Regions from separate parts of the Shewanella psychropiezotolerans genome, predicted to be linked through region 1. Evidence: riboswitches for the same ligand, from Rfam matches in the RefSeq annotation. Region 1 holds a riboswitch; the other holds the start of a gene.

What was found. A riboswitch is a leader RNA that binds a small molecule or an ion and turns the genes downstream of it on or off. The one in region 1 is predicted to bind lysine.
Region 2: another riboswitch for lysine. It lies ahead of FM037_RS19995 (Na+/H+ antiporter NhaC family protein); the one in region 1 lies ahead of lysC (lysine-sensitive aspartokinase 3).

Annotation. Positions count from the first base shown of each region.
Region 1 is NZ_CP041614.1:5,357,027-5,369,559, forward strand. Features, by position in the region: gene FM037_RS23515 (winged helix-turn-helix domain-containing protein) at 1-635, opposite strand, end outside; gene rluA (bifunctional tRNA pseudouridine(32) synthase/23S rRNA pseudouridine(746) synthase RluA) at 844-1,521, shown strand; gene asnC (transcriptional regulator AsnC) at 1,753-2,214, shown strand; partial or broken gene FM037_RS30215 (S8 family serine peptidase) at 2,428-6,281, shown strand; gene FM037_RS23535 (succinylglutamate desuccinylase/aspartoacylase family protein) at 6,381-7,487, opposite strand; partial or broken gene lysC (lysine-sensitive aspartokinase 3) at 7,545-8,893, opposite strand; lysine riboswitch at 9,041-9,215, opposite strand; gene FM037_RS23545 (DUF3293 domain-containing protein) at 9,460-9,903, opposite strand; gene arcA (two-component system response regulator ArcA) at 10,480-11,199, shown strand; partial or broken gene FM037_RS23555 (DPP IV N-terminal domain-containing protein) at 11,523-12,533, opposite strand, start outside.
Region 2 is NZ_CP041614.1:4,539,090-4,551,622, reverse strand. Features, by position in the region: gene FM037_RS20045 (class I SAM-dependent methyltransferase) at 704-1,336, shown strand; gene FM037_RS20035 (acyltransferase) at 1,691-2,305, opposite strand; gene tsaA (tRNA (N6-threonylcarbamoyladenosine(37)-N6)-methyltransferase TrmO) at 2,321-3,085, opposite strand; gene rcsF (Rcs stress response system protein RcsF) at 3,126-3,512, opposite strand; gene FM037_RS20020 (amidohydrolase family protein) at 3,596-4,873, opposite strand; gene FM037_RS20015 (amidohydrolase family protein) at 4,957-8,031, opposite strand; gene FM037_RS20010 (H-NS histone family protein) at 8,198-8,590, opposite strand; gene FM037_RS20005 (electron transfer flavoprotein subunit beta/FixA family protein) at 8,896-9,645, shown strand; gene FM037_RS20000 (electron transfer flavoprotein subunit alpha/FixB family protein) at 9,645-10,568, shown strand; lysine riboswitch at 10,773-10,990, shown strand; gene FM037_RS19995 (Na+/H+ antiporter NhaC family protein) at 11,069-12,533, shown strand, end outside.

The DNA of each region.
Region 1 (12,533 bases):
TGAGAAAAAGCCAATAACTTTCCATCATCAGACAAGTCCGGATTAAATTCTTGACCATCGAAATAGGTTAACCGTTTCAGCTTTACATCATGAAAAATAGATCTAGTTTGCTGAGGCAATGATAGATACTTAAAGGCAAGCCAAGTAGAGACAACTATCAAGCCTGATAACAAGAGTACAAATTTTCCTGAATGCGTATACAAGAAAGAAAAAACGTTTTTCTTTAGTGAGTTAGCATCGGCACCTTCCCTTACACCAATGAGACTTCCAGCTACAACCTCTTCAGTAAACTTCTCTTTTCTAGAAATAGCTTTAACTAAAGTAACTTCAGAAATCAGCACATAACCCACTTTGGGCAATGTCTTAATAAAGCTAGGAGACTTTGCATTATCACCAAGTTGATTGCGCAACAAACCTATAATGCGATTTATAGCATTATCTGAAACCTCTCCCCCTGACCACACCTCTTCTAATAACATCTCCCTACTAACAGGCTCATCAGCATGCTTAATGAGACACAGCAATACCTGCATCGCTCTAAGCTCTACTTTGAGTAAAATTCCATCTTTTAAAATCGTACATTGGCTAGGGTCTATTAACCTGTCAGCCAAGCGATATCTAGGTTGAGTTATCATTAAGTACCAGTTAATTAATCAATGATTTGGAAGAGGTTTATATTAGAAAACATTGAAATTAGAGCAATATACACTGATGAAATCAATAGTGCTCAAATATAATTACGGTTGTTAAACTGAAGGAAAGTTTGACTAAGATAACATTTACCTTGCTTCTGCTATCATGTAGAAGGTATCTTTGCCTCGAATTCATGTTTTGGCTGTTTAAATGTCCGATTTTATTTACTGCCCACCTACTGATCCCTGGCTCGACATCATCTATCAAGATAAAGATATTTTGGTCGTAAATAAACCTTCAGGACTCCTTTCTGTACCAGGTCGAGCGCCTGAACATAGAGATAGCGTCTATAGTCGTGTCTTAGACGAGCACCCCAATGCCCAAATAGTTCACAGATTAGACATGGCGACATCGGGTGTGATCGTTGTCGCACTTAGGAGAAATGCTGAAAAAGAGTTAAAGAGGCAGTTCAGAGAACGAGAAACCAAGAAGACATATTATGCACGAGTTGCGGGGTATATAAAGGAACAGAAAGGCAGTGTAGGTCTGCCCTTAATCTGTGACTGGCCCAACCGACCTAAACAAAAAGTAGATCATGAAATTGGCAAGCCATCTTTAACTCATTTTGAAGTAATCAGCTACGCTAGACACTCAACTTTAGTCAAATTAACCCCAATAACGGGTCGTTCTCATCAATTGAGAGTACATATGATGGCCATAGGCCACCCTATACTCGGTGATAACTTCTATGCTGATCCTTTAGCTAAGCGCTTAGCAAGTCGCTTACTACTGCACGCACAAGAGCTCACTATCAAACAGCCATATTCAAGTAAAGAGCTTACTTTTAACTGCGAAGTACCTTTTATGACTGCTGAAAATAACCAGTAGAGGTTTAAGGTTTAAGCAGCGAATACGGGGGCCTCCCCCCTATCTTATGAGTTTCACATCACATACTTCTCTTACAGTGGCATATGACAACCAGACTTACTTTTTATCCATTGTCACTCGTTACCAATCTCTATATTTACTGATTTGATATCAATCACACCTTATTAATAGAATTTCATCATAATTAAAGGTAAGTTATTCATCATTAGTTATTACTTTAAGAATTTCATTATGGAAACATCATTTCAACGAGACCAACTCGATAATCAAATTTTATCTGCATTGATGAAAGAAGCTAGAACGCCATTTGCAGAGCTGGCTAAACGTTTCAACGTCAGCGCAGGTACCATTCACGTTCGCGTCGAAAAGATGAAACAAGCAGGGATCATCACAGGCGCCCAGATAACTGTAAATCCTAAAGCTCTTGGCTACGATGTCTGCTGCTTTATTGGTATCAACTTAAAGAGTGCTGGTGATTACCCCGCTGCGATATCTAAGTTAAACGAACTAGAAGAGGTGGTAGAAGCCTATTACACCACAGGAAATTACAGCGTTTTTGTAAAGGTTATGTGCCAATCCATCGACGGATTACAGCATGTGCTCATTAATCGCATTCAATCCATAGATGAAATTCAATCAACCGAAACATTAATTAGCTTACAAAACCCCATCACAAGGGCTGTTAAACCATAGATTAAATATAAATAAGTTATTTCGTCTATTAAGTAGACTAAAAAATGTAAATTACAACTTTTACCTCTGCACCTGTTAATTATATGAAACTTTTGTGTTACAAAGTACACAGCTCTAACAAAAGAGCAACAAAATAACAAAATAACAAAAGCATAATTATAAAATTTTGCACAGTACCCAAGTGTTGTGCCTTCAGTTGACAAGGAAGAAGTTGTGAAAACAAAACTATCGATAGCAATAACAGCAGCACTCGTATCGAGTGCTGCTGTGGCAAGCGATTCATATACTGCAAATCAGTTTTCTCCAGAATTAACTTCTGTAGATAATTATAAAAAATCTCAGGTCTCTAATTCGGTGGTTTCATCGCCACAACGGTTTATCGTTGAGCTAGAATCACCGGCGATAGCTAAATACCAAGGTGGTATACAAAGTTTTGCTGCAACAGCACCAGCTAAAAAAGGTCAACGTGTTGATACTCAATCTGCACCAGCTATAAATTATGCGAGTCATCTACAAAGTCAGCAACAAGCCTTTAGATCTTCTCTATCCCAAATAGCCCCTAACGCTAAAGTTGAACGTAACTTTAAAACTCTATTTAACGGTGTAACCCTTGTCGGACAAGGATTATCACTCGATAAACTTGCAGCAATGCCTGGTGTAAAATCTGTTTACCCAGAAACCATGTATGAAACCAACATGGATGCATCACATGAAATCATCAATAGCGCAGCTATGTGGGAAGCAGTATCAGGCATGGATAATGCGGGTAAAGATATTCGTGTAGCTGTTATTGATACTGGTATTCGCCCTGAAAACCCTATGTTCTCCGGTGAAGGGTTTGCTAAACCTACAGCTAATATGCCTACAGACGATTACTGCTCAAGTGTCGATACTAGTTTCTGTAATGACAAGCTGATTGTCGCTCGTTGGTCTCAGCCTACATTTGAAGTTTGCGCCGATGAGCACATGAGTCCACTTGGATACGGTGGCCATGGTTCACACGTAGCAGGTACCTCTGTTGGTAACAAGATCAGTACGACTTATAAAGATATTGAAGTTGAATTATCAGGCGTAGCACCAGCAGCCTACCTTATGGTCTATAAGGCACTTTTCACCAAGGCAGATTGTTCTGGTGGCAGTGGTTCTAACATCATGTTGATGGAAGCATTGGAGCACGCCGTAAATGACGGCGCTGATGTAATCAACAACTCATGGGGTGGGGGTGCAGGCGGCGATCCAGCTAACAGCCCGTACAAAACCATGTATGAAGCTGCCGAAGCCGCTGGCGTTGTAGTCGTTACCGCCGCTGGTAATGACGGTAATGGCGCACAAACTATCGGATGTCCAGCATGTATCGAGTCAGGAATTACTGTCGCTAACAGTACCACAGGTCGCTTCTTCGCAAACAGCTTTACAATGGGTGGTGATGAATTGCTCGCCATCGAAGCCAACAACGAGTTGCTAACTGAGGACATCACCTTACCTGTTATTGCAGCAGTGAACATCGATGCTGAAAACTTTGAAGGCTGTACTGCATTCCCGGCAGATTCCTTTAAAGATGGTATTGCACTCATTTCACGTGGTGCATGTGCCTTTAGTGATAAAGCTGCGAATGCTGAAGCTGCCGGTGCTAAAGCGATCGTAGTCTACAACAGTAAGCCAGGGGCCCCCATCAGCATGTATATGCCTGATGCTACACTTCCTGGTGTGATGATCTCTGATGCCGATGGCGCAGCCGTTATCGAAGGGTTAGAAGAGGGAGTTTCTTGTACTATTGGTTCAACAGTTAAGCGTATCGCCAACTCGACTTTAGCCGACCTTATCAATGTCTCCAGCTCGCGTGGTCCAAACGGAAATCAAAATATCCTTAAGCCAGATCTAGCGGCGCCTGGAACTTCGATACTTTCCGCCACCTCTCCCGATGAAGATGGCACTGACTTTACCACTATGACGGGTACCAGTATGGCCAGCCCTCATGTCGCTGGTGCGGCAGCTCTGATGAGCCAGTTGCATCCTGAGTGGAGTGCTAATGATATCAAGACAGCATTAACATCTACTTCTCATATGGGGGGATACTCGATGATGATGCTGAAACGGATGCCAACCCATTTGCTATGGGCGCAGGCCGTATGGATCTTGATGCTGCAGCTAAAGCAATATTAACGTTTGATAAGCCATCAGTTGCTTCAGACTCTTGTGTAGGCCCATGTACTTTCACACGTACTGTCTACAACAAAAGTGAAGAAACAACTTCTTGGTCTCTGTCTGCATCTGCTGACAGTGCAGGTATCAGCGTGTCACCCACTAGCCTTGAATTAGAAGCAGGCGCATCTGCAGAGTTCACCGTAACAGTAGACTCTACTTTTACCGAATATGGCTCTTGGATCTTCGGTAATGTCATGATCAAGAGCGATGAAGGTAAGCAAGATGCACATCTTCCATTAGCCATCATGGCTAAGGAATCTAGTGATTCTTCACTCATCTCCGCAATCACAACCAAAACAGACATCAAAGCAAGTGATGAATTCCCGATCAAAGCGATTGTGAATAACACCTTGTTTAAAAATACTGTAACAGTGACAGCACAGGCACCAGAAGGCACAAAGTTAACATCTAAAGATGATGTTGTCGTTTCAATGAACGGAGCAACACAAAATGGCTTCGAAGTTGACGAAAAAAATGGCCGCATCACTTGGGTCGGTAAACTAGACCTTCCACAAATTAGTTCGGTAAAAGGAACTGGTGCGAGCCCAAGTATTTTCGACTTAGGTATCGAATACGTTCCAGCATGTGACGAAGGGTGTGATGAAAAAGCTTTCACCTTTAGTACTCCTGAATATAAATATAATGGTGCGACTTATGACAGCATCACCATTTCAGATAATGGTATTGTCATTGTTGGCGGCGGAACAACTTCAGGAAGTTGGAACAATAAAGAGCTTCCAGATTCGGCTAACCCCAATAATATCTTAGCGCCATTTTGGACTGACTATGATCTAACAGATGGTACACCCGGCGATACTGGTGGTGGTCAACTAGGTATTCAGTTTGCAGAAGCTGGAGACGATACCTGGATTGTGGTGGAATGGAATAAAGCTCAGGTTTATGCCGATACATCGGGTGATGCGTACACCTTCAGCGTGTGGATTAAAGCAGGTGAAGAAGAAGATATCTGGTTCAACTACCATGATATTCCAAACATGCCTGAAAAAGTAACCATCGGTGCCGAGAACATAGGTGGTTCAGTCGGTACGACTTATCATTACAATGGTGAGGGCGGATCAGTTGTAACCAATGACTTTGTTCAACTACAAAGTACAGCTTCCGGTAGTGTAGAAATTGACTACATGGTGAAGGCGACCGAATTTAACTCAGGTCAAACTGACAATGTTTCTGTAGATGAAGAGGAGACTCTTAAGTTTAATGTGCTAGATAATGACACAAAAGATCAAAAAGTAGCTCGCGTTTCCATTTCTGGAGATGGGATGACCGCTGATGCACAGCGCATTATTGATATTGCGCCATCAGGCTCTCTAGGAAAAGTGATGCTTGTTGACGAACCTTCCAACGGTGAAGTATCAATAAAAGAAGATGGAAGCGTCGAATATACACCAGAAGATGATTTCTTCGGTACTGACAAATTCAGCTACACTGCTGAAGATGCAGACGGGAATACTGGTAAAGCTACGGATGTGGTTGTGACAGTCAACAACATCAATGATGCACCGACTGTATCTCCAACAGGTATGACAAGTACTGAAGGTTTCGCAGTTAAAGCATCTGCCAACGGCAATGATGTTGATGGCGATGCTCTTACCTATACCTGGACTCAGACAGCAGGAACCTCCGTCGAGTTTAGCAATGGCGGTGAAAGCATCACCTTTAGTGCTCCAACAGGCGATCATGAATTCGTCTTCTCTGTAGTAGCATCTGACGGCGAGCTTGACAGTGTAGCAGGTTCGGCAACTATCATAGTGAATGCACCAGATAACTCTTCAGGTGGTTCTCTAGGTTGGTTAACTATGCTTCTTCTTCCATTTGCAGGCCTACGTCGTCGTAAGCGCTAAGCAATGGTTTAACAAGCTATAAATGAGAAGGGAGCCAAATAGGCTCCCTTCTTTTTATCCGTTATTCCATGTTTAAAAAAGAACGACTGTCTCAATCAGCTATATTTCAAACACCTTGGTCATCACCTTATAAAGCTCAGTGCCTTGATAAACCGATGCCGAGGCAAAGTGCAGGATAGGTACACAATCTTTATTTATACTGAGTGGGGTTATGGTCTTATCGGTTCCATAAAGGTCGAGTCTCAGAATATTCGCTAATGGTTCTCCCTGTTTCAAAGGCTCACCGATTTCAGCCAGATACTCGACCATGCCGCCGAGAGGCGAATGATACTTCTTATAGTCTTGCAGATGACAGGCATATCTTTTCATCCTAGCAGGAACAATCTTCTGTTCGATGACGCCACGCTCACTCAGATAAGCCAAGATACCTTTAGCATCGACTAGGGCATCTTCGAGATTTATCTTCTCTTGAGAACCAAGCTCTAAGGTAAAGGCTGAGACTGGTACCTTCAAATCCCTCCCCGCTAATTTCATATGCTCGGTGAGCTGCCACCAGGGGCAGAAGATAGATTCATCCATGGCGCCACCAAAATCATTGGGAATGAACAAGGTATAAGGGATGGAGAAGAAAGATGCCGCCTTAGCATCGTATTCAGGACAATAGAGATGTTTACAAGACTTAGGCCCAGTATGGAGATCTAACACAATATCAGCTTGATGCGCCATCACTTGCAAATTGACCGCCTGCTGGTGTCCGGTAGTGATGCCCCATTCGCTGTTTAAGCGTTGATAACAGGCTTCAATCAACATGGCCCTGTATTGAGCGATCAAGTCAGCATCACTAAGAGCATCATGAGCCTTATACCAAGCTGCCACATCCACTTTATGATCTAGGTATTCTCTATTCCAATTCACACCTGTGATAGGATCGAAACGGCCCAGGGTGAACTCGCCACTTTTTTGATTAATCCCCAGCGGGTTGGCCAGAGGCACGAGTGTGATGTCGCCACATATGCTGTATTGCTCCAGCAATTTCATCAGCTGATAGATAACCGCATTGCCCTGCACCTCGGCGCCATGTACATTCGCCTGAATATAGACGCTAGGCCCCGTAGCGCTTTCGCACTCATAGCTAAATATGGGTATGGTGAGATCTTGGCCTGTGGCCAATTCACCTATCTTCAATGATGATTGGGTAAAACTCATATTCAATCCTTCACATCCTAGCCTCTCGATTCTAAAACCGAGAGCTTAAGACTTTTATCACTCAAACAAATTCTGGTGCAGCGCCCTGACCACCTGCGCAGCTTCCGACTCGGCGACTAAAACACACAAGTTGTGCGGGCTAGCACCCTGGCAAATCATACGCACGTTATGGGGTTCCAGCACTTCAAAAACACGGCGGCATACACCCGGAGTGGAAGCGATCTTATTGCCAACTATGGCTACCAGCGCCAGGCCTTCTTCGACTCGAACTCGGCAATGTTGCGATAACTCTTGCAACAGAGACTCACTGAGTAGGCCATTTCCAGCAGAGTCGGATCCCGTCTTATCTAAGGTCAGTGATACATTTACCTCAGAGGTTGTGATCAAGTCGACACTGATCTTATGTCTGGCTAAAGTTGCAAAAGTTTCGGCCAGAAAACCTTGGGCGTGGAGCATCTGCAGGCTATGCAGATTGAGTAATGTTTGATCCCGGCGAACAGTAACCGCTCGATAAACCGGAGCATCTTCAACTTGGTGACGGATCCAGGTGCCACCTCGCTCTGGCTCTCGGCTAGAACCGACAAAGACTTGAATTTTTTGTCTGACAGCAGGAAGAATGGTGGCAGGATGAAGCACCTTAGCACCAAATGTTGCCATCTCGGCGGCTTCATTGAAGCTAATCTCCGCAATAGGGCTGGCTTTAGGTGCGATGCGAGGGTCAGTGGTATAAATGCCGGCCACATCGGTCCAGATCTCAACGGCGGTCGCTTTCAAGGCCTCGGCTAACAAGGCGGCAGAGTAATCACTCCCCCACGGCCCAGAGTCGTCGTAGCTCCAGCATCATCGGCGCCAATAAAGCCCTGAGTCACTATGCGCTGCGATGATAACAGTGGAGCTAAATACTCTGCTGCTAACAGAGATATTGTCTCTATTTGTGGTTCGGCTCTACCAAAATGACTATCAGTGCGCATCACCTGACGCACATCGAATGCACTGGCCGCCTCCCCTTTCTCCCTTAGCACTGCGGCAAACAAAGCCGATGAACATTGCTCACCTTGAGCAAGCAGCTCATCTATCCTTGCCTTATTTCTATTTTTACTCAACTCTTCACTCAAAACAGAGATACGACTCAACACGGTATCTAGTCTTGCGGCAACCTCTTGTGGGCTACCAAGGGAATCTAAGATTTGATATTGAATGTGGGCTATCTGTTTAATGAGCTGCATTCTTCGCTCTTCACCTATCTGCTCTTGGGTCAGCTCCACCAGCAAGTTGGTGACACCACTCGAAGCACTTACCACCACAACACGGGTATTAGGATTAGCGAGAATTATATCGGCACAGCGACTCATGGCGGCATAATCGGCCACAGAGGTACCGCCAAATTTTGCGACAATAAGTGACATTACACAGCCTCCGCAGAATGCAGACACAGATAAGATTCATTTGAAAATAGATAAGGATATAAAACAAACATGATTACACTCCGAACTGACTTCGTTCGAAGAGCCTGGTGCAAAGATTACGCACCCCAGAGACGGGAAACAGCGATCACCACCAGAAGCTCTCCACCAATAAACAGGTGACAATCTAAGGGATTCAACCCTTTCGACCGACATAGAGTAATTCCAAATACTCGATATCTCGGCGCTAATCTCCCTCATAAGTCATCTGCAGAGTTTGGACTCTTTAGACTTACTACCTAGTTAACGCTCCTCTTCTGTACCTCACGCTCAGTCGACATTAATCAAAAAGAGAACAAGGAAAGAGAAAATTATCAAATTTTGGCTGACCAAGCAATGGAAAACCTCAACTATTGCTGAAAAAATTAGCAAATCTATGCTTATAGAATAGAGATGTATGAAATTTGAGAGTAGAAAGCTAAGTCATCTCGAACGAGATCGAACAGACAATATGACTTTAACAACTCAATTTATTCGACAATCACAGGGAAGTTAGTTCTCGATTTAAGCTAATAATCCAAATCTGGCAGCTCACTCACTAAGCTAACCCGCTTAGAGAAGTCGCCGATGATGAGCTCTTTTTGATGCTCAGTTTGAGAGAACAGACAGGGAACTAAGGCTAACTGGTTATTATCAACGAAATAGATAGCATTTTGCTTAAATTTCAATCCCAGATGCGCCGCGCTGAGCTTATCGATAGCGACTGCCCAGCTTTTTTCCATATGAGTGCGATCACGAGAAGCCCCCACAACGGCACGATAGGGTCTGTTAAATTTCTCTATCGCGAGCAGTAGTTGCCTATCTAAGAGTCGATTTTGACAAGAGGTGAGGATCTGACCCTTAGGGTTATGGGCCGTGATAATTGCAAAAGATAACTGAGAAGATAACGTTTGGGTAAACAGAAATTCAGTTTCTTGATAGTACTGCCACAATCGCTTATTTGACTCTATCATCTTGACCATATCCCTCAATTTGATTGAAATTATTATAGCAAATTTAGTATATCTTCATAGAGGCGTGATGTAGATCACTAAAAGTAATTTTTCAAGACACTTAAATATCAATAGGTTAACAATAAAAGTGTGACACAGATCAAATCCACAAGGAAATTTGTTAACATTTCATTTGTTAACAATTGCCTAAAACGAGTACAATAGATCCAGTCGGTTGGTTCTGCATCATTTATTAGTATGATGCATTTGGTTAAAAGTGGAACTGGCATAGAACTTAAAGCCAACCAGATTTCTGTATAAAATGCGACCAGTGCTTAGTTTCGCATTTAAACTTCATAAATATTTATTAATGTAGGGAACTAACCCTACTATTGTTTATCGAAGTGAATACAGTTCGCGTTCCCATTTATTGAGATACGCATACTTTACTAATCAAAGAAGTGTGTTGCTGTTTCAGCCAATTTGAAAGCACCTATCGTAGATCAGTAAGCGTCAGCATGACAAGATCGAGCGTATTTAGCACTGATAACACACGCTCATGGTTAGAATAGATTTGAACACATTAGGTAAATTAATATGCAAAACCCGCACATTCTGATTGTTGAAGATGAAGCCGTTACCCGTAACACGCTAAGAAGTATTTTTGAAGCTGAAGGATATGTGGTAACTGAAGCCAATGATGGCGCAGAGATGCATAAAGCCATGCAGGAAAATAAGATCAACTTGGTTGTTATGGATATCAACCTTCCTGGCAAAAACGGTCTTCTGTTAGCACGTGAACTTCGTGAAATAAACAATATCGGTCTAATCTTCCTAACGGGCCGAGATAATGAAGTTGACAAAATATTAGGGCTTGAAATTGGTGCAGATGATTACATCACTAAGCCATTCAACCCACGTGAACTGACTATTCGTGCTCGCAACCTATTGACTCGCGTCAATAGCACAGGTGCAGAAGCCGAAGATAAGAACAGTGTTGAGTTCTACCGTTTCAACGGTTGGAGCCTTGAAATCAACAGCCGTTCTTTGGTTAGCCCACAAGGTGAACCATACAAGCTGCCACGTAGTGAATTCCGCGCTATGCTGCACTTTGTTGAGAACCCAGGTAAGATCCTTAGCCGTGCCGACCTTCTAATGAAGATGACAGGCCGCGAGCTTAAGCCACATGACCGTACCGTTGACGTAACGATTCGTCGTATCCGTAAGCATTTCGAAAGCTTGCCAGATACGCCAGAAATCATCGCCACGATTCACGGTGAAGGTTATCGTTTCTGCGGTAACTTAGAAGAAGCATAAAGCTAACGCTTTATACTTGTTCAATAAAAACCAGCCCAAGGGCTGGTTTTTTTATATATGGACTTCCTATAACTGAAAAGTTATCCCCGCTGGCCACGGACGACCAAAGAGGGGGGGTTTATGTCTGGAACAGAGCGGTAAGCTGTAAGTTCCAAGACAGGGCTAAGAAAGCTTCGAGTTTTAAGCTATAAGGCCCAAGACAGAGCTAAGAAAGCTGTAAGCCTCGATACAGCGCTGGAATCCTTCAAGCCTCAGCTCTTACTTACCACTTACCGCTCTTAGATTCTAGCTCGAGCCTTATTTCGACTCTGTATTTCAACGCTTTATTTTAATTCTCTCTCAAGAAAATCGGCCAGTGAGCGATACAAATGCGTTCTCACTTTTTCGCCGCGCATCGAGTGCTTTGACCCCGGATAGTCTATCATCTGAAATAGCTTACCCTCATCCTGTAACGCCTTATACACTTTGGTACTGTTCTCAAAAAGTACATTGTCATCGGCCATGCCGTGATACATCAGCAAGCCAGATTGATAGCCTTTCACATATGGCAGTACACTGCTGGCCTCATAGCCTTCGGCATTCTGTTGCGGATGGCCCAGATAACGCTCGGTGTAATGGGTGTCATATAGGGCCCAGTCAGTCACTGGTGCACCTGAGATGGCAGCCTTAAAGTAATCCGGCGCCTTAAACAAACCCATCAAGGCCATATAGCCGCCGTAGCTATGGCCGTACAAGGCTATGTTATCACCATCAACAAAGGGAAGTGTACGCAGGTAATCGACGCCAGCTTTCTGGTCGTTAACTTCCGCTTCGCCTAAGTGCTGATAAATCACATGCTCAAATTGAGTCCCTCGGTGCGCCGAACCTCGGTTATCGAGTTGGAACACGATATAACCTTGCTGGAGTAAATACTGAGTGAAGTAATCGTGCTCGCTCCAACTGTTGACAACTAACTGGGCATGGGGCCACCGTAAACTCGAACAACCACAGGATACTGCTTGTCGGCGCTAAAATTAGTCGGTTTAAACAGACGATATTGCAGCGCTTGGCCATCTTCTGCTTTAGCCTGACCAAACTCAGGTAACTGCCACAATCCGAAGAAGGGATAGAGAGGGTGACTCTTATTCACCTCGTTCTCTTCTACCCAAGCGAGTTGCTGACCCTTATCACCATGTAGGCTAATCTGCGGCGGTTGTGACAAGCTGCTAAAATAGTCCAGATAAACGGCTTCATTCTCGGCAAACACTGGAGAGTGCATACCGCTTCGCTGACTGATATTCTCGACGTCGCCACCGTTTAAAGGCACGCGATAAAGATGTTTTTCGGTAACCAGA
Region 2 (12,533 bases), 820 kb from region 1:
TATCTATTGTGGGGGATCATTAAAAATACAATTTGTAAATGTTTTATATAGGTGTAAATCCGGGCGGTCATAATTTATGGGTTATTTTAATTTCTTACTAAATATTAATAAAAAGCTTAATTAGGAGGCTATTATGGCCGGTCCCCGGAGTACTGAAATAAGCCTCGAAGACACACCTTAATATCACTGTTGTAGCCACATTGTCCGCCACGTCCATCTCTGTGGAGGTGACAAATATACAGGTAAAGGCTATGACCATCGGCGAGCTTGGGTAGAAGCGCGGATACTTAAACTGACACCGAAGTTTGTTAAGGGAGAGATCATTGATGGCATCAAGTTGCTTAGTTAAAGCATCTCAATGCAGTCAGTATTTACAAGCAAGCTGATACTTTCAAACATGTCTGATTCCAACTAACCGATTTATTTATTGGGTCAGCAGTCCCGCATTTAATTCACCATTTAGCTAAGATCTCTTTGTTTCTGATTCAATCTCAAATGACATGGATCAAGAAAAATTCTAGATGGACTAGAATATCTCTTAGGGATGGAAAATCTGAGTATAAATTTTGCTCTTGATACCCTACAAAATAGATTGGGTGCTGACTCTGATATTGATTCATTTAGTGACCTGTTTATTCAATCGTTTGCCACTGTTTTGAAAAAGTGAGGTTGTATATTTCACACATGCAGGAGAATACGAACTATGGGCGTTTTGCAAAAACTATCAGAACTCAATTTAGTCATAAAATATCGAAAACAGCTAAAGCCTGTTTTAACATCCTACTTACATTTTTTCGAGAATACCGAAACGTCGGTGTGGGGCTCGATCACCGAGGATGATGAGCAGGGGATCAAACATGCTGTTGTTCAATCAGGCAAGCATAAAGGTCCAATTGTTGAAATAGGGGCGCTTTTTGGTCACACAACGAATTTACTCGCATCAATGAAGCGGACTGGGGTTATTCTTATTACGGTGGAAAATTTTACTTGGAATCCTTTTTCTCTGCCTCCTGAGGTACACCGTCAGTTTACAATGCGCACACTTCGTTACGCATTAAAACATTGTTCAACCCAGGTTTTTGATGGTAATGCGGCGGATTTCTATTTGGCCAATGGGACCCTCAAACCAAGTTTGATTTTCATTGATGCAGGACATGACTACGAATCCGTGAGGAAGGACATTGATTGGGCCGTTTCTACCGGTTGTCCGGTTATATCTGGTCATGACTATACGGTTGCTCATCCTGGTGTGGTCAAGGCCGTTGACGAGACATTCGGCAATAACATTTCCCTTTACGGCTCAGTATGGATCCATCAAAGGCGCGAATGTGAATAAGGTGAAGCTGCGGATGGCGAAAATGCCGCTGCACTTCTACTTTGAGCAATGGCATTATGTATGTTGTTCATTAGTAATGAGTGACTCTCATTGCCGAGGTAATAATAAATGAGCATGTCGAAATGACGTTAACAATGGTAAAGCAATACCATGAATTTCTACTTTCACATTTAGTCAGTCCATTTTCTCTACTTATCAATAAAGTAAACGCCTACACATATGATTTTGATGCACAGGTAAATTTAGCTACATTAAAATAAATCAATGCAATGGCCGTTGTAGCATATACTCGCTCTGCGAAAATCAGTACGGAATCCGACATGTCACTTAATTGCTCTACACATAAACACACACCTACACCTTATCCCTTCTATCCCCAATCACCCTCGCTGGGTTACCGGCAACGATGGCATAGTCTGGTACATCTTTAGTGACGGTGGCATTCATGCCTATAACGGCGCAGTCGCCTATAGTGACGCCATCGACTATGGCGGCTTGAGCACCTATCCACACATCTTTGCCTATGATCACACCTTGAGATTCGGAGCTTTGCCGATAGATAGCTGTGTCAGGATGCATACCATGGTTGAAGGCATAAATGGTGACGTTATTGGCGATGCGGGTCTGAGAGCCTATGGTGATGCCTGCGCTGCCGCCATCGAAAGAGCAGCCATGGTTTATCGCGACTTCATTGCCCATTATTATCGGGCCGTGGAGGAAGCTGTCGGCGGCGATCATGCATTTATTACCGATTGTGATACCTCGGTTTGGTTCGGCAAACAGGTTTGCCTCCGGGGCGATGAAACAATTAGCACCTAAGCTGATGGTCTCTAAGGCTATCAAGTTGGCTTGTACTTCCTGCTGCCAAGGCTCGGCCCAAGCCAGTAACTTGGGTTTGAGATTGAAGTAGAGCCAAGGCATGTAGGCCATGCGTTTCTTATGCTGGGCTTGATAGTCGTCTTGTGTCATCAATTATGCAGTCAGTTAAACACTGACCCCCGTCTTAATCTCTTGCACAACAATGGTGTCTTCACTATCACTATCGTTATTTTTAGCATGAGCATGAGTAGCTTCGACAACGTGCCAAAGAATATCGAGATCGTACAGGGCGACTTGATAGATCTTAGGGTCGGCTTTAGCTTTCTTATAGGCGGGACGCGGGTCTTGGGCAAGGACACCTATGATGAGCTCTTCGAGGTGTTGGTATTGCTCGAGCCCCTCATAGCTTGCTAGCTGCTGCTTAGCATCTTGACTAAATTCTACCTTGGTCAGTTTTGGCGCTTCATGGGCGATGCCGCCTAATGCATCAGGAACCGAATCTGAGAAGGGAATATAGGGTTTGATATCTATGATGGGTGTGCCATCTAGGAGATCCATTCCCGAGATCTCTAAAGCCAGATAGCCTCTGCGCTGGTGAATTTTATGTAGCTTAACTACTGACTGGCCTAAGCCGTTGGGCCGGAAGGTGGAGCGAGTAGCGAACACACCCAGCTTTTCGTTGCCGCCTAAGCGGGGAGGGCGAACCGTAGTTTTCCAGCCCTGGGCAAGGTTTTGATGGAAGCAAAATACTAACCAGAGATGAGAGTATTGCTCCAGGCCTCTGACTGTATCGATATCATTATAGGGGGCCTGGAGTTCGACAAAACCGCGGGCGGCGTTGACGAGTCCCGGTTGTCTGGGGATCCCAAATTTTTGTTTATAGGGCGTACGACAGTACGCCACAGCTTGAATTTGACTGCTAAAACTCATTGATGACTACTTTGAAGTGGAGATTAAATATTTAAGCAGATTACTGCTTGTCTGTTACTGGCGTTTTGATTGCCTGGCCGACACAGATGGCGCGGCTGAAACAGCCCTGGCCTTGCTCTTCAAATACCAGACACTTCTTGATAACCAGTCCGTTAGCCCCTTTATCGGCAGCAGCTCTGCGGGCTAGAGTTCGTGCTTCACTTATCGCAGCCGGCGCATCATTGGCTTGCTCCTGGCATGTTTCGCCTTCAACTAAACCTATGATCTCATAAGGAAGTTTTGGTGCTGTAGCATTATTATAGACAGTGACATCCGATGCCTTGAAATAATCGTCGATGGCTTCACCATTGAGGTTACTGTTAAATTTATATTCGCCGGCACAGGCGCTAAGCAGTAAAACTAGTGCAGAGATTAATAGGGTCTTCATTATTCAGGCCTGTTATTAGAGTGACTGACGTACTCATATTCGTGATATTGGAATTTATTTTTATGATCCTAACAGTAGGAATTCTAGCGCTTTAGATACTTTTGATAAAGCTGTTGTTGACGATTATTGAGATCTATCTCGCGTCCATTGATATAGACTTTTTCTATCTTGGTTTCCATGGGATCTAAGATATCGCCTTTAGACACCACCAAGTTAGCTTTATAACCTACGGCTATCGCTCCCATATTATCTACGTCGAGGATTCTTGCGGCATTCAGGGTGACACTTTTCAGTGCTTCTTGCCGAGTGAGTCCATAAGCCACGGTTTGACCCGCAGCCAGTGGTAAGTTACGGCTATTCCAATCCGATGAGAAGCCTAAGGCGAAGGGGATTTCGGCTTGCTTGAGTAGGGCGGGGATCTTAAAGCTCAGGTCAATAGGCTCATCTTTTCTCATCGGCAGGCTTAAGGTGCGAGTATAAATCACTTTAGCCTGTATTTCGTTGAGCAATTCACCTAAGCGCCAGGCATCGTAACCACCGACGATAACCAGTTTGAAATGGTATTGCTTGGCCAGAGATGCCGCTTCCTCTATCTGCTTTTGGGTGTTGGCGTGTACAAATAGCTGAGCTTCTCCCTCGTAGAGGGGAAGCAAGGATTGCCATCTTAAATCGACTTTGTTGATTTTATTAACCTTACTTGCCAGAAAGTAACGGTATCCGTCAGAAATAGCTAAGGAGATATCGACGATTTGATCATTATATTTATCTATCTGCTCCTGGCGTTTCTCTTTATCTTGAGAAAGACGACCGAATTGGGGCCAATAGAGGTGAAAAGCGGCTTGAGTCGGCACTAGCGCATCTTCCACTGTCCAGCTATCGAGAGAGACCAGAGAAGACTGCCCGGCTAAACTATCCCCCTGAGGCACGACTTGGGCATGGGTAATACCATTGACGCGTATGGTAGGTATGATCTCCGAATCTGGGTTGAAGGCGGTGATGACTTCGAGTTGGGGGTTGATCTCGCCAACTTCATAACTGTCATTACTGGGGCGCATCATCTCAACTTCGACAAGGCCTAGGCTGGTATCTAGGGCGATGAGCCCAGGATAGATGTGCTTGTCTGTCATATCTAAATGTATCGCTTCTGGAGCGATAAGATTTTGACCTATGGCTATAATCTTGCCATCTTCTATTAAGAGATCTGTGTTTAGCTTCACCCCATCTACGGCGGTATGTAAGCTGGCATTGGTAAATAATATCGCGGTCGACTGTGCCTCGGCGGGGATCATATCGTGGCCATGGACGGGCAAGGTGACAATGCAGCCTAAGCCTAGAGAAAGCAGCACTCGCTTGGCAGCCATAGACATCTTCTTACTCACTATGTGTTGTATTTGTGCATGTTCAAGCGCTTTATTTCGCTCTTTAGTTACTCGAGTCACAGGCTTCATAACGCAGCTCTCATTTGGTGTGCTTGATGCCAAACATCGTATTGAGTGTCGCAGTGCCATTCTGGCTCATTGCTCTCTATGACCGCTTCTCCGGGAGGCAGCGTGCTGGGTTTGGACTCACTGAGCAGTATCTTTTGTATTAGTGCCGCTCTTTCTTTAGCGATATCAGTTTGCAACTGCTTGTCTGTTTGACGGTCAAAATAGCGTTTGCCTTCTATCCAGGTAGCATCAACTTTTGCGTAAACAGATAATGGCGAGTGATCCCATAATACGATATCCGCTTGCTTACCTTTAGTTATCGAGCCTATGTATTGATCGACGCCCAATTGAATCGCCGGGTTGATGGTGACCATCTTCCACGCATCTTCTGCCGACATATCACAATACATCATAGACTTGGCGGCTTCCTGATTTAATCTTCGCTGCATCTCATAGTCATCTGAGTTGATGCTGGTGAGCACGCCCTTGCTCTGCATCAGGCAGGTGTTTTGGGGAATAGCATCATAGACCTCAAATTTATAGGCCCACCAATCAGAGAAGGTTGAGGCCGAGGCGCCGTGTTTAGCCATCTCTTCTGCGACTTTATAGCCTTCCAATACATGGGTGAAGGTTTTTACCTTGAAGTTATAGGCTTCTGCCAGGCGCAGGAACATCAAGATCTCAGATTGAACATAGGAGTGAATATGGATATCCCGTTTTTGCTCTAGCACTTCGGCGATAGCGGCTAAGCGATAGTTGGGTTTAGGCGCGATACGTTTGCGCTTCTCACTGCCTCTGAGGCGACGATAATCATAAATTGATTTTTGATAGGCGCTGGCTTCGTTGAATGCCTCGATGAACAGAGATTTAACCCCCATGCGACTTTGTGGGAAGCGTCTGTCGAAATTATCACCCCAGTTACTCTGTTTCACGTTTTCGCCCAGGGCAAACTTGATGCTGGGAGGCGCCTGAGTATATTTAAGCGTGTTGGCATTCTCGCCCCAGCGCATTTGGATCACCTGGGCCTGACCACCGATAGGGTTCGCACTGCCGTGTAATAGCTGCGCTGTGGTGACGCCGCCGGCTAAGGCGCGGTAAATAGCGATATCATTGGGATTGATGATATCGCCGATGCGCACTTCTGAGGTGATGGCATCTGTACCTTCATTGGTACCGCCATTGATGGCAATATGTGAGTGCTCATCAATAATACCTGCGGTTAAATGCTTGCCTGTGGCGTCGATATGGCGATAACCCGAAGGTGTTTTCAGGTTTGTGCCTATCTTCTCTATCTTGCCGCGCGATATGAGCACGTCGCTGTTTTCAAGCACTCCTTGTTCATCAGAGGTCCAGATGGTGGCGTTACTTATGTGTAGCTTCTCTGTTTTAGCTAAGCTGTCTCTGCCATAGGCGATATTGGGTAAGGTTAACTTAGAGATAAGTTCGACAGGTGTTTCATCTTCTTCAGTTTTTGGCGTTTCGAAGGCGTCTCTCAAGACTCCGGCTACAGGGGTGAGTGCGCCATCCTTATCTGACATGCGGCCACGAATGCCTTGTTCGTCAAACCAGAGTGTGAAACGGTTGATGCCCTCGAATCCAGCCTCTGTCATATCGACATTAAAGGTTAAGCGCTTATTGAGATAGGTCACCTGAGACAGTACCAACTCTTGTTCGCCGCTTGCTAAGGTGCCTGACATCTTGTCATCTTCTTTATTGGTGTTAGAGATAGACAGGTCCAGTGAGACTTGTCCTATCTGGATTTGATAGCTGGAATCCAACAGATCAGTATCCCTATCGATAAGTGGGTGTTCATCACCTTGTAACCAGATGCTGTAAATTACGCCATCTTCGAAGATATTACCTTTAGTGATCACTAGATCCGCAATAAACCCGGGCTTCAATCGACCGCTAAATTCACTGGTGCCGACAATTTCTGCGGCTTCGGTGGTGAGTGCGGCTAATGCCGTTGCTTCACTCAGGCCATATTTTACGGCCTGCTTGAGTCTAGGCCAAAAGTCTTCGGCTGTGATGCCGTGCTGAGTCAGTGAGAAGGGAAGCTGAGACTCTTCAACAGCCATCAAGTTAGCCGGTGCTCGCTCCCAATGTCGCATCTGTGCCAGGCTTATCTCTCTCTCACTGTCGTCATCGCCAACTAAGGGGGCGGCAGGGAAGTTTAATGGCAGAATTAAGCCATAACCATAAGTTTTCAGTTCGTCTAGCCGAGTGTACTCCATACCGTTACCCAGTAAACTTGCTTTATATTCATGTTCATTTAATAAGCTGGCAGCCCTGAGTTGACTGTTGAGGTTGCTAGTATCGAAAATAATCTGTTCACTCTCAATATTGGCTATAGCCAGGAGTGCACTATTAAATTCAATCAATTGAGTTTCAGATTTTGAAAATGACTTGTCTTTATTTTCTTTATACCAATTGGCATCGGCAAAAGTTTGTCTAATAAGCGCTATGCTGCCCATCAAAGAGCTTGGGTAATCTTGGGGGGAACTGCCCTTATCGAATGCTAAAAAATGACCGGAATGAGCACGATAGATAATTTCATTGGCACTTTTTTCAGCTAAAGATAATGTCACCCCACGTCCACGAAAGATGCCATCTAAATTACTGCTCTGAACACTGGTAAATCCATTTTTGATCCAAGGTTCTGCATCATTTTTATTAGGGTGAACATAATTGAACCAAGATTTTTCAGAGTGAATAGCGCCATTTTCAGCATTTCCACCTATACGTTTTATCTCATAGATAGGAGGTCGCACTTCATCTTGTGGGTATTCAAATTCGATGGCGTAGTCGGTAAAAGGGTCGATAAACCCCGGATAGATGGTATAACCATGCAGATCGATAATGAGTGCATCCTCTGGCACTTTATTATTTTTTATGACCTCTATAATCTTATTGTTTTGAATGAGTAAACTGGCATTTATTATTTTTTTACCTGGCTCAATCATTAAGGTCGCATGAGTGAGAGCGGTTAATTTGGGGGTGTTATCAGTGAGTTGATCATTTGCCTGCGCTTGCAATGAACTGATTGACAATAATGTCGTGATTATCGTTATTATTTTTATTTTGTGATGCATTTTAGACATTAACTATGAATAGTGAAACCTAGCCAGAGGTTATCTGAATTTTAGTGTAAATACCAAGTGGCAATTGTAATGATTTTTATCAATAGTGTTAAATCCAAAGTATAAAAAAACCGGCATAAGCCGGTCTAATATACTACTTCTGTTTGATAGAAGTGATTTAGATTAGGAAGTCATCCATAGAACGGCCTTTATCTAGCTCAGTCTTAAATACTGTCGGCATACGGCCTTGACCAGTCCAAGTGATTGCCTCGCCATTCACGTCGATAGCATATTTAGCTGGACGTGGAGCGCGCTTCTTAGGTGCTGGTTTTACCGCCGATGCACCCAGATCATCAATTGATAAGCCAACGGCTTCCATCTGTTTGCGGATTTCATCTATCTTGGCATTTCTTTCTGCCGTAGCTTCTGCTTCAGCTTCTGCTTGAGAGTCTCTTTCTGAGATAACTTTATCAAGTTTTACCGCTAATTCTTTTAAGTCTTCAATCGATAGTTCTTTTACTGCGGCTTTAAAACGGCGGCCATGAGTTAGTATTTCAAGAAAATCGCTCATAATTATTTGGTCCAATTATATTAAGTGAGTTATTAAATATCAGACTAATAATAGGAATTATTAGAACAAGTTTCAAATGTTATTTTAATTAAATTAATGAATATATATTTATATTCATATTATCTGCTGTTTATTGTTATTTTATTCGGTTAAAAATCACCAGAATATGATATGTATCAAAAAAAATACAAACAAGCGTTTGAATCCTTATTGACGTTAACGTTAACAGCACGTAAAGTAGAGCTACTTTGTGTAGGTGTTAACCTATACTCAACCCTCTAAATATGACGTAAGAAGGAAGCCCTATGAAAGTATTGGTGCCTGTTAAGCGCGTCGTCGATGCCAATGTTAAAGTCAGAGTGAATGCTGATAATACCGATGTCGATACCGCTAACTTGAAAATGGCGATTAACCCTTTTTGTGAGATTGCCGTAGAAGAAGCCGTGCGCCTAAAAGAAGCTGGTGTAGCTTCTGAAATTGTGGTTGTTACCGTGGGCCCTAAAGCCGCACAAGAGCAACTACGCACGGCAATGGCTTTAGGTGCCGATCGTGGTATTCATATCCAGACTGAAGAGGCGTTAGTACCTTTATCTATTGCTAAGCTGCTCAATGCAGTTCAGGAAAAAGAGCAGGCACAACTGATTATCTTAGGTAAGCAAACTATCGATGGTGATAATAACCAGACCGGACAGATGCTGTCGGCACTGGCTAATATGCCTCAGGCGACATTTGCTTCAGAAGTTAAAGTCGAGGGCGACTCTCTTGCCGTGACACGTGAAGTCGACGGCGGCCTACAGAGTGTCACCATTTCGCTGCCAGCAGTCGTGACGGTTGATTTGCGTTTAAATGAACCCAGATACGCTAAGTTACCTAACATCATGAAGGCAAAGCGTAAGCCATTAGAGACCCTTTCTATCGATGATTTAGGTGTAAGTCTGAAGCAGCATCAAACAGTATTAAAAGTGACTCCACCTGCCGAGCGTAAGGCTGGAATTATGGTGGCTAGCGTTGCAGAACTGGCCGATAAGTTAAAGAATGAAGCGAAGGTGATCTAATGGCAATTTTAGTATTAGCAGAACATGATAATGCCAGCTTGAAGCTGGACACCGCCAAAGTTGTCGCTTGTGGTCAAGCCATTGGTGGCGATATCGATGTCTTGATTGCCGGTCATGAATGTGCCGCAGTGGTCGATGCCGCCAAGCAACTTGCAGGTGTCAGGCATGTTTTAGTCGCACAGTCGGCGCAATATGCTCACGGGTTTGCCGATAATGTGGCACAGCTTATCGTGGATCTTGCCGGTGATTATGAACACATTTTGGCTGCAGCTACTAGCCAAGGTAAAGACACATTACCACGAGTATCGGCGCTTTTAGATGTCGCTCAGTTATCTGAAGTGGTAGAAGTCGTTAGTGCCGATACCTTCGTCCGTCCAATATACGCAGGTAATGCATTAGCCACGGTTCAGAGCCATGATGCTAAGAAGGTATTAACCGTACGTTCAAGTGCGTTTGATGCGGTCGCTAATGATGGAGCTGCGGATGTTGTTGCCATAGATAAGGTATTCGATTCTGTGACTCAGTTTATTTCTCAGAGCCTATCAGAATCTGAGCGCCCCGAACTTGGCGCTGCATCTGTTGTGGTATCGGGTGGTCGTGGTCTGGGTAGCGGTGAGAATTTTGCTATCTTAGAAAAGCTTGCCGATAAGCTAGGTGGCGCACTCGGTGCTTCACGCGCTGCGGTCGATGCAGGTTTTGTGTCTAACGATCTTCAAGTGGGTCAAACTGGTAAGATTGTGGCACCTGACTTGTATATTGCCGTGGGTATCTCGGGGGCAATTCAGCATCTGGCTGGGATGAAAGACTCTAAAGTGATCGTCGCCATCAACAAGGATCCTGAAGCGCCTATTTTCCAGATTGCCGATTACGGCTTGGAAGCGGATCTGTTTGAAGCGGTTCCCGAGCTAACTGATTTGCTATAACTTATCGATTATATGCTGTGTAAATGTAAGTTTTAGGTGAAATCCCTTTTGATTTACACTAAATAAGCGTGATCTTAGTCACAGTGAGCGGCTTTGGGGTAGAATCCTCAAAGCCGCTTGTGTTTTTATTAACTTCACGTTTTCATGTTTTCCTGAGTTTAGTACCTCTGTTTGGTACTATCAGTTCGGCACATGATAAACGTCCTGAGAAGTAGAGGTGCATTAAAGATCAGTAGTGATAGTCAGGGTGATACCGCTTATCTATCATGAAAGGCTTTGATGCCGAAGTAGTAATACATATCACGGTTTACTGCTGGGGCTGTATCGAATAGGTACAGCACTGCCATAGTATTTCTTATCTGGATGATAAGAAAATTTATACCTTTTAACTAACGGTATTACTATGGAGCGCTACTGATAGGACAGGTGTTTTCAGATATCTTTAATATCCCACCAGTTCAGCAGCCTCCATTCGTACTTAAAACTAAGATTATAATTAAATGACAACTTTAAGTTACGCCGATTCGGCGCTCTCATTGCTGCCACCTGTGGTTGCGATTCTGATGGCGATTGTTACACGTCGTGTATTGCTCTCTTTAGGGCTGGGAATATTACTCGGCGCTATTTTGATAAACGATTTCTCTGTCATAGCATCTGGGCAATACTTAGGCGAGCAAGTTGCTGGCCTATTCTGGGATGATGGTGCTCTCAATGCCTGGAACATGTATCTGCTAGGCTTCCTGGTACTATTGGGGATGATCACCGCGCTTATTACGGTGAGCGGTGCGGCTAACGCTTTTGCCGATTGGGCAAGGGGTCACATAAAGTGTAAACGTGATGCCAAGTTGATGACCATGTTCTTAGGCTGCGTGATCTTTATCGACGATTACTTCAACAGCTTAGTCGTCGGCAGTGTCGCCAGACCTCTGACCGACAGATATTATATCTCTCGCAGCAAGCTCGCCTATATTTTGGATTCGACAGCTGCACCAATCTGCGTGATCTCTCCCGTGTCGAGTTGGGGGGCTTATATCATCGCCTTGATCGGCGGTATTCTCACCGCCCATGGTTTCACAGATTCAGGACATCTGAGCATCTTTATCCAGATGATCCCGATGAACTTCTATGCCATATTTGCACTGCTACTTTTGTTTTGTGTCGCCTTCATGGATCTCAATGTCGGCCCCATGCGTCAGCATGAGCTCAATGCGCAGAAGGGTAACTTATATGATGAGGCTAAAGGCTTACCCCCCGGAGCTAATTCAGATCTGCCTGAGGCCGATAACGGTAAGATTCTGGGATTATTTCTGCCCATTATCGTACTGGTTCTTGCGACCTTCTATTTCATGGTGAGCAGCGGCGGAGACGTCTTAGCAGCAGACGGAAAACCTTTCAGTATTCTTGGTGCATTTGAAAATACCGATGTAGCTTCGTCTTTGTTCTTCGGTGCCTTGGTCGGTTTTATTGCGACTCTGGCCTTAGTCTTGATACAAGGATTGGATAAGTCATACCTAACTAAAGGTCTGGTTGCTGGTGCTCGCTCTATGCTGCCAGCCATCTATATCTTGCTATTTGCCTGGACGATTGCCGGCGTGATTGGTCAATTAGAGACAGGTAAGTACATGGCGAGTCTGGCATCGGGTAATATTCCGTTTGCGTTGTTACCCGCCGTCTTATTCGTGCTTGCAGGACTGACGGCGTTCTCTACCGGCACCAGCTGGGGGACGTTTGGTATCATGCTACCTATTGCCGCGGACATGGCGATGGGTACTCATACCAATATGATGTTACCTATGCTTGCGGCAGTGCTCGCTGGTGCAGTATTTGGTGATCATTGTTCACCTATCTCAGATACGACGATCCTCTCCTCCACGGGAGCTAACTGTCATCATATCGATCATGTGGTCACTCAACTGCCCTATGCCTTAATCGTGGCGGGGATCAGCTTGGGCGGTTATATCGTGC